3 regions of the Streptomyces sp. NPDC044033 genome follow, and region 3 is predicted to be linked to each of the others. Evidence: riboswitches for the same ligand, from Rfam matches in the RefSeq annotation. Region 3 holds a riboswitch; each other region holds the start of a gene.
What was found. Region 3 has a riboswitch for cobalamin ahead of cobN (cobaltochelatase subunit CobN). Riboswitches for the same ligand answer to the same signal wherever they lie in the genome.
Positions count from the first base shown of each region.

Region 1: linked by a shared signal. The riboswitch ahead of AC07AB_RS29570 (enoyl-CoA hydratase/isomerase family protein) and the one ahead of cobN (cobaltochelatase subunit CobN) in region 3 are both predicted to bind cobalamin.
Region 2: linked by a shared signal. The riboswitch ahead of AC07AB_RS14880 (ribonucleoside-diphosphate reductase subunit alpha) and the one ahead of cobN (cobaltochelatase subunit CobN) in region 3 are both predicted to bind cobalamin.

Region 1 covers NZ_JBWKFF010000019.1:116,873-121,133, forward strand. Annotated here, with positions in the region: gene AC07AB_RS29555 (CbtA family protein) at 1-648, opposite strand, end outside; gene AC07AB_RS29560 (CbtB domain-containing protein) at 721-945, opposite strand; gene AC07AB_RS29565 (histidine phosphatase family protein) at 1,257-1,844, shown strand; cobalamin riboswitch at 1,863-2,032, shown strand; gene AC07AB_RS29570 (enoyl-CoA hydratase/isomerase family protein) at 2,270-3,361, shown strand; gene AC07AB_RS29575 (enoyl-CoA hydratase) at 3,453-4,229, shown strand.
Region 2 covers NZ_JBWKFF010000007.1:77,895-82,155, forward strand. Annotated here, with positions in the region: gene AC07AB_RS14875 (TolB family protein) at 160-972, opposite strand; cobalamin riboswitch at 1,314-1,440, shown strand; gene AC07AB_RS14880 (ribonucleoside-diphosphate reductase subunit alpha) at 1,595-3,967, shown strand; gene AC07AB_RS14885 (ribonucleotide-diphosphate reductase subunit beta) at 4,096-4,261, shown strand, end outside.
Region 3 covers NZ_JBWKFF010000002.1:21,282-25,542, forward strand. Annotated here, with positions in the region: gene cobN (cobaltochelatase subunit CobN) at 1-1,706, opposite strand, end outside; cobalamin riboswitch at 1,877-2,020, opposite strand; gene cobG (precorrin-3B synthase) at 2,448-3,776, shown strand; gene AC07AB_RS04325 (precorrin-8X methylmutase) at 3,879-4,261, shown strand, end outside.

The DNA.
Region 1 (4,261 bases), on a different contig from region 3:
GACGAGTTGGATGGTCAGCGCCGTGAGGCGGAACTGCCAGAGCAGCGTGGCCGGGAAGTCCTTGGGGACCTCGTTGATCGCCGGCAGGAGGGCGTAGGCGATGCCGATGACGACGGCGAAGGCCGCGCCGGCCGTGACGGTCGCGTACCAGTTGCCCAGCCGGGGGGCGAGCCGTCGGCCCAGGATGAGCGCGCCGACGGCCAGCAGGACGCTGAGCACGATCATCAGGAAGTAGAGCGTGGTGCGTTTGCCGATGGTGTCGGGGTCGCCGACGGACGGCGGGTTGGCCGGGTACTTCAGGAACGGCACCACGTAGACGGTCAGCAGCGCGCCGAGGGAGATCAGGACGGCGGTCGCCCGCGGGCCGATCCTGCCGACGCGGCCCACCGCGACGCAGAAGGCGAGCGCCGCGATGCCGCCGAGCGCGACGCCGTAGATCAGGACGCCGGTGGCGAGCCCGGCCGTGGACTGGAGGGTGCGGCTGACCAGTTCCACGCCGTGTTCATGGCTGTGCCCCTCCTCGTACGCGATGGCGGAGTCGACCCTGGACTCGCCGAGCAGATAGGCGACGAGCAGGGCCGGTACGCCGGCGACGAGACCGGCGAGCATGCCGCGTACGAGCAGGGCTCGTACGGATATGGAGTTCACGAGTGCGTTCCCCTTGTTCTCAGTGTCTGTGCGCAGTGACTGGACTCGGAAGATCGGTCTCAGCGACTGGTCTCAGTGGCAGGGGAAGCCGAGGAGGTGGCGGCCGTCGTGCACCCACTCGTGCACGTCGGCTCCGGAGATGAGTGAGGTGGCGCCCTGTTCGGCGCCGACGAAGTACAGGAGCACCAGCATCAGGATGCCGAAGAAGACGGCCCACGGCGCGATCTTCTTCAGGGAGATGGGGGTGATCGCCGGTACGGCGGGGGCGTTGGGGGTGGGGGCGGCGGAGTGTGCCATGGCAGAACCTCCTGGGGAACACGCGTCCCGGTCGTTGGTGCCGTGGACGACGGTGCGGGGTCTGACTTCCCTGCCGCCGCCCCGAGTCGGGGCCGCGGCCTGGTCCACAGTGGCGCGACCGTGCCGGGTTCTCACCGGACTTCCGTCACACCGTCGTCATGTCCACGCGACCGTACCGCGCCGTGACCTGCGACGCCACGGTGTGTGGCGGCCCGGATGCCGCACGCCCCGGCATCGGCGCCCGCGACGGGCGTGATGTGCTGGGGCCTGGGCCGGGCAGTCCGGCGCAGGCCCGGAGGGAGTGGGACAGGATGACGGTGCGGGTGCTGCTGGTGACGCCGGCGGTCAACGCGGAGCTGCGGCAGGCGCGGTTCGGCGACGACTCGCCGCTGGACGGCGCCGGGTTGCGGCAGGCGCGCGCCGCGGCGGGCGGACTGCCGCGCTCCGGCCGTCAGGTGCGCGCCGCGTCCAGGCGCTGCCGCGAGACGGCCGAAGCGCTCGGTCTGGCGGCGGCGGGCGCGGTCCCCACGCTCGACGACCTCGACGCGGGCCGCTGGCGGGGCCGGTCGCTGGCGGAGGTGGCCGAGGCCGAGCCCGGCGCCGTGGCCGAGTGGCTGGCGGACCCCGGAGCCGCGCCGCACGGCGGTGAGTCGGTGCGCGGGCTGGTCACGCGGGTCGGGGACTGGCTGACGGCCTGCGAGGACGGCCGGGTACTCGCCGTCGTGGAGCCCGCCGCGGTGCGCGCGGCGATCGTGCACGCACTCGACCTGCCTCCGCAGGTCTTCTGGCGGCTCGATGTGCCGCCGCTGGCGCTGACGGAGCTGAGCGGCGGCGCGGGGCGGTGGAACCTGCGCTGCGGGCGGCCGCTCGGGGCCGGTTCCCCGGAACCCTGGACTTAGTAGGACGTCCAACTATATGTTCGTGGGGAAACCCGCGGTGCAGGGAAGCTGGTGTGAATCCAGCGCGGTCCCGCCGCTGTGACCGGGGAGTGCGTCTTCGCGCAAGCAGGCCACCGGCGAGAGCCGGGACGGCGGAAGGCGCGCGCTGAACCGGAAGTCAGGATACTGACCGCGGGGTATTCCGTGTGGTCCACGAGGATGGAGCGAACACGCATGGCACCGGTCTGTTCCCGCGCACCGGACGGTCCCGCGACGGCTCCGGCGGCGCCTCCGCCCTGACGCCCCGCGTCTGCCGGCCCCGCTCCCTCCCTGACACACCGCGCCTGCCGGCTCCGGTTCCTCGCCCACGCGTTCCCCGCCCACGCGCCATCGCGCGACGGCACGCCCCGCCCCTGGATCCCCTTGACGAGAACAGGTTCTGCCACGTGAGCCCCTCCCCGCACGACGAAGCGCCCGCCGACGACGCCGTCCTCCTCCGCAAGGACGGCCGGGCGGGCCGGATCGTCCTCAACCGCCCGCGGGCGTTGAACGCCCTCACCCACTCCATGGTCCTGCGCATCGACGCCGCGCTCCGCGCCTGGGAGCACGACGGCGACGTGGCCACCGTGGTCATCACCGGGGCCGGTGAGCGCGGCCTGTGCGCGGGCGGCGACATCCGCTCGATCCACGCGGACGCCACCGCCTCGGGCGGCGCCTCCACCGGTTTCTGGCGCGACGAATACCTCCTCAACGCCCGTATCGCCGACTACCCCAAGCCCTATGTGGCGGTCATGGACGGCATCGTCATGGGCGGCGGGGTCGGCCTCTCCGCGCACGGGGGCGTCCGGATCGTCACCGAGCGGTCGAAGGTCGCCATGCCGGAGACCGCCATCGGCTTCGTACCCGACGTGGGCGGCACCCACCTGCTCGCCCAGGCGCCCGGGGAGCTGGGCACCCATCTCGCCCTGACGTCCTCCGCGATGGGCGCGGGCGACGCGTTGCTGTGCGGATTCGCCGACCACTTCGTGCCGTCGGACCGCCTGGAGGCGCTCGTGGACGCGCTGGCCAGCACGGACGCGGACGCCGCCGTACGGGCCGAGGCCCGCCCCGCGCCGCCCGGCGTGTTCGAGGAGCGGCGGGAGTGGATCGATCGCTGCTACGCCGCCGGGACGGTCGAGGAGATCGTGGAGCGGCTCTCGAACACCGGGATCGCGGCCGCCAAGGAGGCCGCCGAGCAGATCATGGGGAAGTCGCCGACCGCCCTGAAGGTGACCCTGCGCGCGCTGCGCGGCGCCCGCGCCCTGGGCGCGCTGCGGCCGGTGCTCGACCAGGAGTTCCGCGTCTCGTGCGCGGCGCTCGCCTCGGCGGACCTGGTCGAGGGCATCCGCGCCCAGGTCATCGACAAGGACCGGCGGCCGCGCTGGTCTCCGGCGACGCTCGAAGCGGTCACCGAGGAGCACGTGACCGGCTTCTTCGCGCCGCTCGGCGACGGCGAACTCGGGCTCGGCCCGGCCCCGGCGGAGGGACGGCGGCCGTGACAGCCGCCGCCGCGGGGATGAGCAGCGTGGGCGGCGGCCGGGCCGAGGACTCCGGCGCCGCGGACAGCACCGTCGAAGGGACGTACAGCCGATGACCGATTACGAGACCATCCTGCTCGACCGCGAGGGGCGCGTAGGCGTCATCACCCTCAACCGGCCCCGGGCCCTGAACGCCCTCAACCTCCAGCTCATGGACGAGGTCATCGACGCCGCGACCGCTCTCGACCGCGATCCGGACATCGGGTGCGTCGTGATCACCGGATCGCGGAAGGCGTTCGCGGCCGGCGCCGACATCAAGGAGATGCAGCCCAACGACTATATGGACGTCTACCTCAGCGACTGGTTCGCCGCCTGGGACCGGCTGGGGCAGCTCCGCAAGCCCACGGTCGCCGCGGTGTCGGGGTACGCGCTGGGCGGCGGGTGTGAGCTGGCGATGCTCTGCGACATCGTGCTGGCCGCCGACACCGCGGAGTTCGGCCAGCCGGAGGTCAGGCTGGGCGTCATCCCCGGCATCGGCGGGTCGCAGCGGCTGACCCGCGCGGTCGGCAAGGCCAAGGCGATGGAGCTGTGCCTGACCGGCCGGACGATGGGCGCGGACGAGGCCGAACGGGCGGGCCTGGTCTCGCGGGTGGTCCCGGCCAATGAGCTTCTCGCCGAAGCGCTGGCCACGGCGGGCACCGTCGCCGAGATGTCCGCGCCCGTCATCATGATGGTCAAGGAGAGCGTGAACCGGGCCTTCGAGACCACTCTCGCCGAGGGCGTGCGGTTCGAACGCCGGCTGTTCCACGCGACGTTCGCGACCGCCGACCAGAAGGAGGGGATGGCCGCGTTCACGGAGAAGCGGCCGCCGTCCTTCACGCACCGCTGAGGGGCCGGTGAGAGGGGGCGCCTCGAAGCCGG
Region 2 (4,261 bases), on a different contig from region 3:
ACGCCTGTTGCGGCAGGGGAAGCCGGGACTCGTGTCCTACCCCTGTGCCATGTTCCGTCCCTCGCGCCACAGACGCGGTCCCTTGGCGGGCGAGCGGACGGGCGGACGGGCGAGCGGCGGGGCAGCCGGGCAGCCGGGGCCGAACGATTTCAGCCTCCGTCACTGTCCAAGGCGCCGGATGAAGACGTCCGAAGCCCTATGGGCGCCGCCGGGCGCCGAGCGGCTGCCGGCGGATTCGAAGACGACCGTCCGCCCGGACCCACCGGCCCCCACCGCCCCCTGCCACACCGTCATCCGGCTCCCGTCGGCCCCGCGGGCCAGCAGGCGTACGGCACCGGTCCCGGGACCGCGCGCGAAGCCGCCCTGAACCGCGTCGGCGTCCCCCGGCTCGCGGTCCGTGGCGGTGGAGGCGAGGGCGACGACGCTGCCGTCGGCGCTGATCGTCGGCGCCCGCGCAGCGCCGGCCGCCCCGGCGCCCGTACCGTCGCCGGTGATCCGCTCGGTGCGGCCGGTGCGCCGGTCGCGTACGAAGAGGTCGTCCGCCCCATTGGTGTCGCCCGGCACCAGGTTGGTGGCCGCCGAGACGAAGGCGACATAGCGGCCGTCCGCGCTGATCGCGGGCTCCGCCGACCAGGAGTCGGCCTGCGTGCCGTCGGTGGCGACGGTGACGCGCTCCGTCTCGGCCGTCCGCAGGTCCATGGTGAAGAGGTCCACCTGTCCGTTGGTGTCGCCGGGCACGAGGTCGGCGGCGTCCGACGAGAAGACGGCGTAGCGGCCGTCGGCGGAGATGACCGCGCCGTCGTAGGAGATGGGCGCGCCGCCGGAGGAGCCGGCCGCCCGCGTCCCGTCGGCGGCGGCGCTGATCGGCTCCGTACGCGGCGCCTCCGGCCAGGCGGCGGCCGCCGCCACCGGCAGCAGCACGAGCGCGCATATCCCCGCTCCGACGACGGCCATGCGCGTGCGTCTGCCCATCTCGTCCCCTCCTAGGATGCCGGATGCGCGCGGCCGGCCCTCGCCGCCGCGGACGAGCCAACTCCGCTGGCGGTGGACGGTCAACGAATCGGGCGCGGTACCGGGCTTCAATACGCTTGTTGCAGCAGGGAAGACCGGGACCCGTGTCATACACCGGCAACAGCCGCCGACAGCGGCCCGGGGCCCGCGAACATGGCGGAATCGCGCCGAAAACGCGGCGGGGACGCGGGAGGATCGCGGGATAAGCATGCGCGAATCGCGGCGGCACCACTAGCACATTCACCCCACTCCCTGCGGAGAGCGACACAAGATATGGGGGTGCGTGCGACCGCCAGCACAAGATGTATGCTCATGCTCGCTGTCGTCGCAGGGGAATCCGGTGTAAATCCGGAACTGTCCCGCAACGGTGTATGTGTGCGCATTTACGTACCCATGAGTCCGAGGACCTGCCGCCAGCACGCCCGTGGCCGAGCCGCCATACCCGGCCTGGGCGTCGAATACGTCCGGGCCTCGCGGGTTGGGCCGGTGGACGCGGTGCGGCGTGCCCTTTTCCGGAGCGCGCCCGTACGCGCCCATCGCCCCTTCCCTCCTGGCCCCCTGCCGAGCGAGGGAGAGCCACACCGTGACCATCGCGACCGCCGATCCGGTTTCAGAGGTAGCGTCCGACGGCCCGGGTACCGCACTGCTGCGTACCCTGACCGACCTCACCGCCGATCTGCCCGCCACCGACCCGGGCAAGGTCGCCGCCGCCGCGCTGCGCGGCCGCCATCCCGGTTCGGACGCGGCCGAACTGCGGTCGCTGGCCACCGAGGCCGCCGCCGGGCTGATCGCCGAGGAGCCGCAGTACTCGCGGCTGGCCGCACGGCTGCTGACCCTCGCCATCGCCGGCGAGGCGGCCGGTCAGGGCGCGCTCTCCTTCTCCGCATCCGTCGCCACCGGCCACCGCGAGGGGCTGATCGCCGACGAGACCGCCGCGTTCGTCACGGCCCACACCGCCCGGCTCGACGCCCTGGTGGAGCAGGCGCTCGCCGACGGCGCCGACGACCGGTTCGGCTACTTCGGCCTGCGCACGCTGCACAGCCGCTACCTGCTGCGCCACCCGATCACCCGGCAGGTGATCGAGACCCCGCAGCACTTCCTGCTGCGCGTGGCGTGCGGCCTCGCCGAGGACCGGTCCGTACGGGCCCTGGACGACGTCGCCGAGCTGTACCGGCTCACCAGCTCGCTGTCCTACCTGCCCTCCTCCCCCACCCTCTTCAACTCCGGCACCCGGCACCCGCAGATGTCGTCCTGCTATCTGCTGGACTCCCCGCTGGACGAGCTCGACTCGATCTACGACCGCTACCACCAGGTCGCACGGCTCTCCAAGCACGCCGGCGGCATCGGCCTCTCGTACAGCCGCATCCGCTCCCGCGGCTCCCTGATCCGCGGCACCAACGGCCACTCCAACGGCATCGTCCCGTTCCTGCGGACCCTCGACGCCTCCGTCGCCGCCGTCAACCAGGGCGGCCGGCGCAAGGGCGCGGCCTGCGTCTACCTGGAGACGTGGCACGCGGACATCGAGGAGTTCCTGGAGCTGCGCGACAACACCGGCGAGGAGGCCCGGCGCACCCACAACCTCAACCTGGCGCACTGGATCCCGGACGAGTTCATGCGCCGCGTCGAGGCCGACGCCGACTGGTCGCTGTTCTCCCCGGTGGACGTGCCCGAGCTGGTCGACCTGTGGGGCGACGAGTTCGACGCCGCGTACCGCGCGGCCGAGGCGGCGGGCCAGGCGATCAAGCAGATCCCGGCACGGGCCCTCTACGCCCGGATGATGCGCACCCTCGCGCAGACCGGAAACGGCTGGATGACGTTCAAGGACGCCGCCAACCGCACCGCGAACCAGACCGCCGAGCCCGGCCGGGTCGTCCACTCCTCGAACCTGTGCACCGAGATCCTTGAGGTCACCGACGACGGCGAGACGGCCGTCTGCAACCTCGGGTCCGTGAACCTCGCGGCGCACCTGGGCACGGACGGCGAGATGGACTGGGAGCGGCTCGACGCCACGGTCCGTACCGCCGTCGCCTTCCTCGACCGCGTCGTGGACATCAACTACTACCCGACCGAGCAGGCCGGGACCTCCAACTCCCGCTGGCGGCCGGTGGGCCTGGGCCTGATGGGCCTCCAGGACGTCTTCTTCCGGCTCCGGCTGCCCTTCGACTCCCCCGAGGCCGCGGAGCTGTCCACCCGGATCTCCGAGCGGATCATGCTCGCCGCGTACGAGGCGTCCGCCGACCTCGCCGAGCGGCACGGCCCGCACCCGGCCTGGTCCGCGACCCGTACCGCGCGCGGCGTGCTCCACCCGGACCACTACCCCGACGCGGAGCCGCGGTGGGCCGACCGGTGGGCGGCGCTGCGCGCCCGTATCGCCAAGACCGGCATGCGCAACTCGCTGCTGCTGGCCATCGCGCCGACGGCCACCATCGCCTCGATCGCGGGCGTCTACGAGTGCATCGAGCCGCAGGTCTCCAACCTCTTCAAGCGCGAGACGCTCAGCGGCGAGTTCCTCCAGGTCAACGCCTATCTGGTGGAGGACCTGAAGAAGCTCGGCGTGTGGGACCGCACGACGCGGGACGCGATGACGGAGGCCAACGGCTCCATCCAGGAGCTGGGCTGGATCCCCGCCGAGGTCCGCGACCTGTACCGCACCGCGTGGGAGATCCCGCAGCGTTCGCTGATCGACATGGCGGCGGCCCGTACGCCCTACCTGGACCAGAGCCAGTCGCTGAACCTCTTCCTGTCCTCGCCGACCATCGGCAAGCTCAGCTCGATGTACGCGTACGCCTGGAAGCGCGGCATCAAGACCACGTACTACCTCCGCTCGCGCCCGGCGACCCGCATCGCCCAGTCCGCGCGCGCGTCCGTACCCGCACAGCAGCCGGCGGCCGCCGCCGACCCCGAGGCCGTCGCCTGCTCCCTGGAAAACCCCGAGTCCTGCGAGGCGTGCCAGTAATGTCCACCGCTCCCGAGAAGACCGAGCCCGAAGAAGCCGTGAACGAGAAGACCGTGCCCGCGCAGACCGCCCCCGCGAAGACCGTGAAGAACCTGCTGGACCCGGGCTTCGAGCTCACCCTGCGCCCCATGCGGTACCCGGACTTCTACGACCGCTACCGCGACGCCATCAAGAACACCTGGACCGTGGAGGAGGTCGACCTCCACTCCGACGTCGCCGACCTCGCCAAGCTCTCGCCGGGCGAGCAGCACATGATCGGGCGGCTGGTGGCGTTCTTCGCGACCGGCGACTCGA
Region 3 (4,261 bases):
CGCTTGGCCTGGGTGCCCTCGCCGGGGTCGTTGACCAGGAAGGGGTAGATGAGCGGCAGGTCGCCGAGGGCGGCGTCGGGGCCGCAGGCGGCGGAGAGGCCGGCGTTCTTGCCGGGCAGCCATTCCAGGTTGCCGTGCTTGCCGAGGTGCACCATGGCGTCGGCGCCGAAACCGCCGTCGGCCCGGTCGGCGGCGATCCAGCGGTAGGCGGCCAGGTAGTGGTGCGAGGGCGGCAGGTCGGGGTCGTGGTAGATGGCGATGGGGTTCTCGCCGAAGCCGCGCGGCGGCTGGATGAGGATGAGCAGGTTGCCGCGGCGCAGGGCGGCCAGGACGATGTCGCCGTCCGGATTCCGGCTGCGGTCGACGAACATCTCGCCGGGCGGGGGTCCCCACTGGGCCTCGACGGCCTCGCGCAGTTCGGCGGGGAGCCGCTCGTACCAGCGCCGGTAGTCGGCGGCGGGGATGCGGACCGGGTTGCGCGCCAGCTGCTCCTCGGTGAGCCACTCCTGGTCGTGGCCGCCGGCCTCGATGAGGGCGTAGATCAGCTCGTCGCCGACGCCGGATTCGAGGCCGGGTACGGGCTCGGTGCCGAAGTCGTAGCCCTCGGCCTTCAGACGGCGCAGCAGGGCGACGGCGCTGGCGGGGGTGTCGAGGCCGACGGCGTTGCCGATGCGGGAGTGCTTGGTGGGGTAGGCGGAGAGGACGAGCGCGAGGCGCTTCTCGGCGGCCGGGATGTGGCGCAGCCGGGCGTGGCGCACGGCGATGCCGGCGACGCGGGCGGCGCGCTCGGGGTCGGCGACATAGGCGGGCAGGCCGTCCTCGTCGACCTCCTTGAAGGAGAACGGGACGGTGATCAGGCGGCCGTCGAACTCCGGGACGGCGATCTGGGTGGCGGCGTCCAGCGGGGAGAGGCCCTCGTCGCTCTCCTCCCAGGCGGCGCGCGGCCCGGTCAGGCACAGGGCCTGGAGGATCGGCACGTCGAGGGCGGCGAGCGCGCCCGCGTCCCAGGACTCGTCGTCGCCGCCGGCGGACGCCTCGGCGGGCTTGGTGCCGCCGGCCGCCAGGACGGTGGTGATGACGGCGTCGGCCGCGCCGAGCGCTTCGACCAGCTCGGCCTCGGGCGCGCGCAGGGAGGCGACGAAGAGCGGGACGGGTGTGCCGCCCGCGTCCTCGACGGCCTTGCAGAGGGCCTCGACGAAGGCGGTGTTGCCGCTCATGTGGTGGGCGCGGTAGTAGAGCACGGCGACCCGCGGGCCGCTCGCGTCCGCGCGGGGGGTGCGCTCCAGCGGGCCCCAGGTGGGGGCGGGCGCGGGCGCCTCGAAGCCGTGGCCGGTGAGCAGCACGGTGTCGGAGAGGAAGCGCGCGAGCTGCTCCAGGTTGGCGGGCCCGCCGTGGGCGAGGTAGGCGTGCGCCTCGGCGGCGATGCCGATGGGGACGGTGGACGCCTCCATCAGCTGGGCGTCGGGGGCCTGTTCGCCGGTGAGGACCACCACGGGGCGGTCCCCGGCGAGCAGGGCGTCGAGCCCTTCCTGCCAGGCGCGTACGCCGCCGAGGAGCCGTACGACGACGAGCTGGACGCCGTCGAGGAGGCCGGGCAGCTCGCTCAGGTCGAGGCGGGCCGGGTTGGCGAGCCGGTAGGGCACGGGCCCGTCGGCGGCGCGCGCGCTGAGCAGGTCGGTGTCGGACGTCGACAGCAGCAGGATCACTGGAACTCGCCTCGCGTAGTCGTTCCGGGCCGGGTGGCCGAGGGGGCCCGGCGGCTGGGGGTACGGGAGCCCGCGGCAGAGCGGCGGGCGACGGACAGCGGGTGCGTCCGGGGCGCGCGGGGCCGGAACATGCGCATGCGTCGGCAAGCCTTCCTCGGGGTCCGCGCCCCGGGCGGTGGGAGGACGGCGGGAGTTCCTGACTCGCCCGGCATGGCTGCCTGGCTCACAGTGGCGGGACCGTGCCGGAGTCTCACCGGCTTCCTCCCCTGGCGCCGTCGCTGGCGTCCGGCGGATCGAAATGATCCACCGATGAGCATAGTAAGCGCTATGCACCGCGAGCCGCGGTGCTACCCGGCACCCGACCAGCACCTAAGAGCGAACGGCCACCCATTCCAGCCCGCCGCGCGGCCAAGGACGCACGGTCACGCGTTCCAGCCCGTCCGGCGCTTGAGGACGAAGGAACGCCCCATCCAGCCCGCCGCCCGGCCGAGGACGCACGGTCACCCATTCCAGCCCGTCCGGCGTTTGAGGACCGGGGACCGGGGCCGAGCCCCGATTCAGCCCGTCCGGCGCTTGAGGACCAGGGACCGGGGCCGAGCCCCGATTCAGCCCGTCCGGCGCTTGAGGACACAGCCACCCACACCAGCCCCGCCACAGAACACCCCCAGCAACCGCCGGAGGCATTGGCACCGAGAGCCACCGCCGCTCACCGAAGTGGAACGTCTCGGTATGCTCGCCGCCATGCCCCTCGCCCCCGCATCCACCCCGCCCGGGGACCGGCCGGCCGCCCGGCAGGGCGGCGACGCATGTCCCGGAGCGCTGCGCCTGCACCCCGCCGCGGACGGCGCCCTGGCCCGTATCCGCGTCCCCGCCGGACTGCTGATGGCACGTCAGGCACAGGCGCTGGCCCGCGTGGCGGCGGAGCTGGGCGACGGCAGCCTCGACCTCACCTCGCGCGGCAACATCCAGGTGCGCGGACTCGCCTCCGACCACGGGGCGGAGCTCGCGGACCGGCTGCGCACGGCGGGACTGCTCCCCTCCGACCGGCACGAGCGCGTACGCAACATCGCGGCATCGCCGCTCGCCGGACTCGACGGGGCCGGACACGCGGACGTACCGGCCTGGGCCCGCGAGCTGGACGCGCTGCTGTGCGCGGACCCGGACACGGCCCGGCTCTCGGGACGCTTCCTCTTCGGTCTCGACGACGGCCGCGGCGACGTGGCGGCCCTCGCCCCCGATGTGACATTGATCGCAGGTCAGGAGGGTCGGGCGGCCCTCGGCTACGGCATCGGAGGACCGACCCTCGGCCTCGCCGGCGAAGACGCCCCCCGCGCCGCCGTGCTGGCGGCGCGTGAATTCCTGAGCGCACGCGACGGCAGCGGTGCCGACGCCTGGCGCGTTACCGACCTCCCCCAAGAGCACCGCCCGCGCACCGGCCCGTTGGCCGCGCGCCTCGCCGCCGAGGGCATCGGCAGCACCCCGCTTCCCCCGACCTCACCACCGCTGGGCGCTCCGCCCGCCCCCGGCCTCATCCCCGGCCCGCACGGCGCGTACGCCCTCTCGGTGGCGGCGCCCCTCGGGCGGATGACCGTCGCCCAGTGGGAGCTGCTCATCGAGGCGGCGGCCTGCGACGGAAGCGGCGAGCTGCGTGTGACACCCTGGCGCGGCATCGTCCTGCCCGGTCTGCGGGCCGCCGCCGCCCCGGAGCGGCTGGCGGTTCTGGCGGACGCCGGTTTCGTCACCGGTGAGGGGTCCGCCTGGCACGGAGCGGGGGCCTGCGCGGGCCGGCCCGGCTGCGCGAAGTCCCTCGCGGACGTACGGGCCGACGCGGCGGCGGCGCTCTCCGGGCGGAGCGGCGGCGGCCTCCCGGTGTACTGGTCCGGCTGCGAGCGGCGCTGCGGTCACCCCGGCGGCGACTGGGTCGACGTCCTGGCGACGGGCGACGGCTACCGGGTCACCGTACGGCCGGTGCCCGGCAGCGCGGACGGCCCCGGCGGGCCGGCCGGGGCCGAGGCCATCGCGCCGGGGCGGCGGCTGGCCGACGCGGTGACGGCGGCGCGCGCCACGTAGCCTGCGTGCCCGACCGGTGGCCACCTCTGAAGCAACGGCCGGCCCAGCCCCGGCCCGACACCGCACAGCCAGACCCAGCCAGACCCAGTCAGTGATCCCAGCATGCGAGGAACAGTGTTCGACTACGAGAAGGACGGGGCGGCCATCTACCGCCAGTCCTTTGCCACCATCCGCGCGGAGGCGGACCTCGGCGGGCTGCCGCCCGACGTCAGCCAGGTCGCGGTGCGGATGATCCACGCCTGCGGGATGACCGATCTCGTCCGCGATCTCGCCTACTCCCCCGGCGTCGTCGCCCGCGCCCGCGAGGCGCTGCGCGCCGGGGCGCCCATCCTGTGCGACGCCAACATGGTCGCCAGCGGCGTCACCCGCAAGCGGCTGCCCGCCGGCAACGACGTGATCTGCACCCTCGCCGACCCGTCGGTGCCGGACCTGGCCAAGCGGCTGGGCACCACGCGCAGCGCCGCCGCCCTGGAACTGTGGCGCGA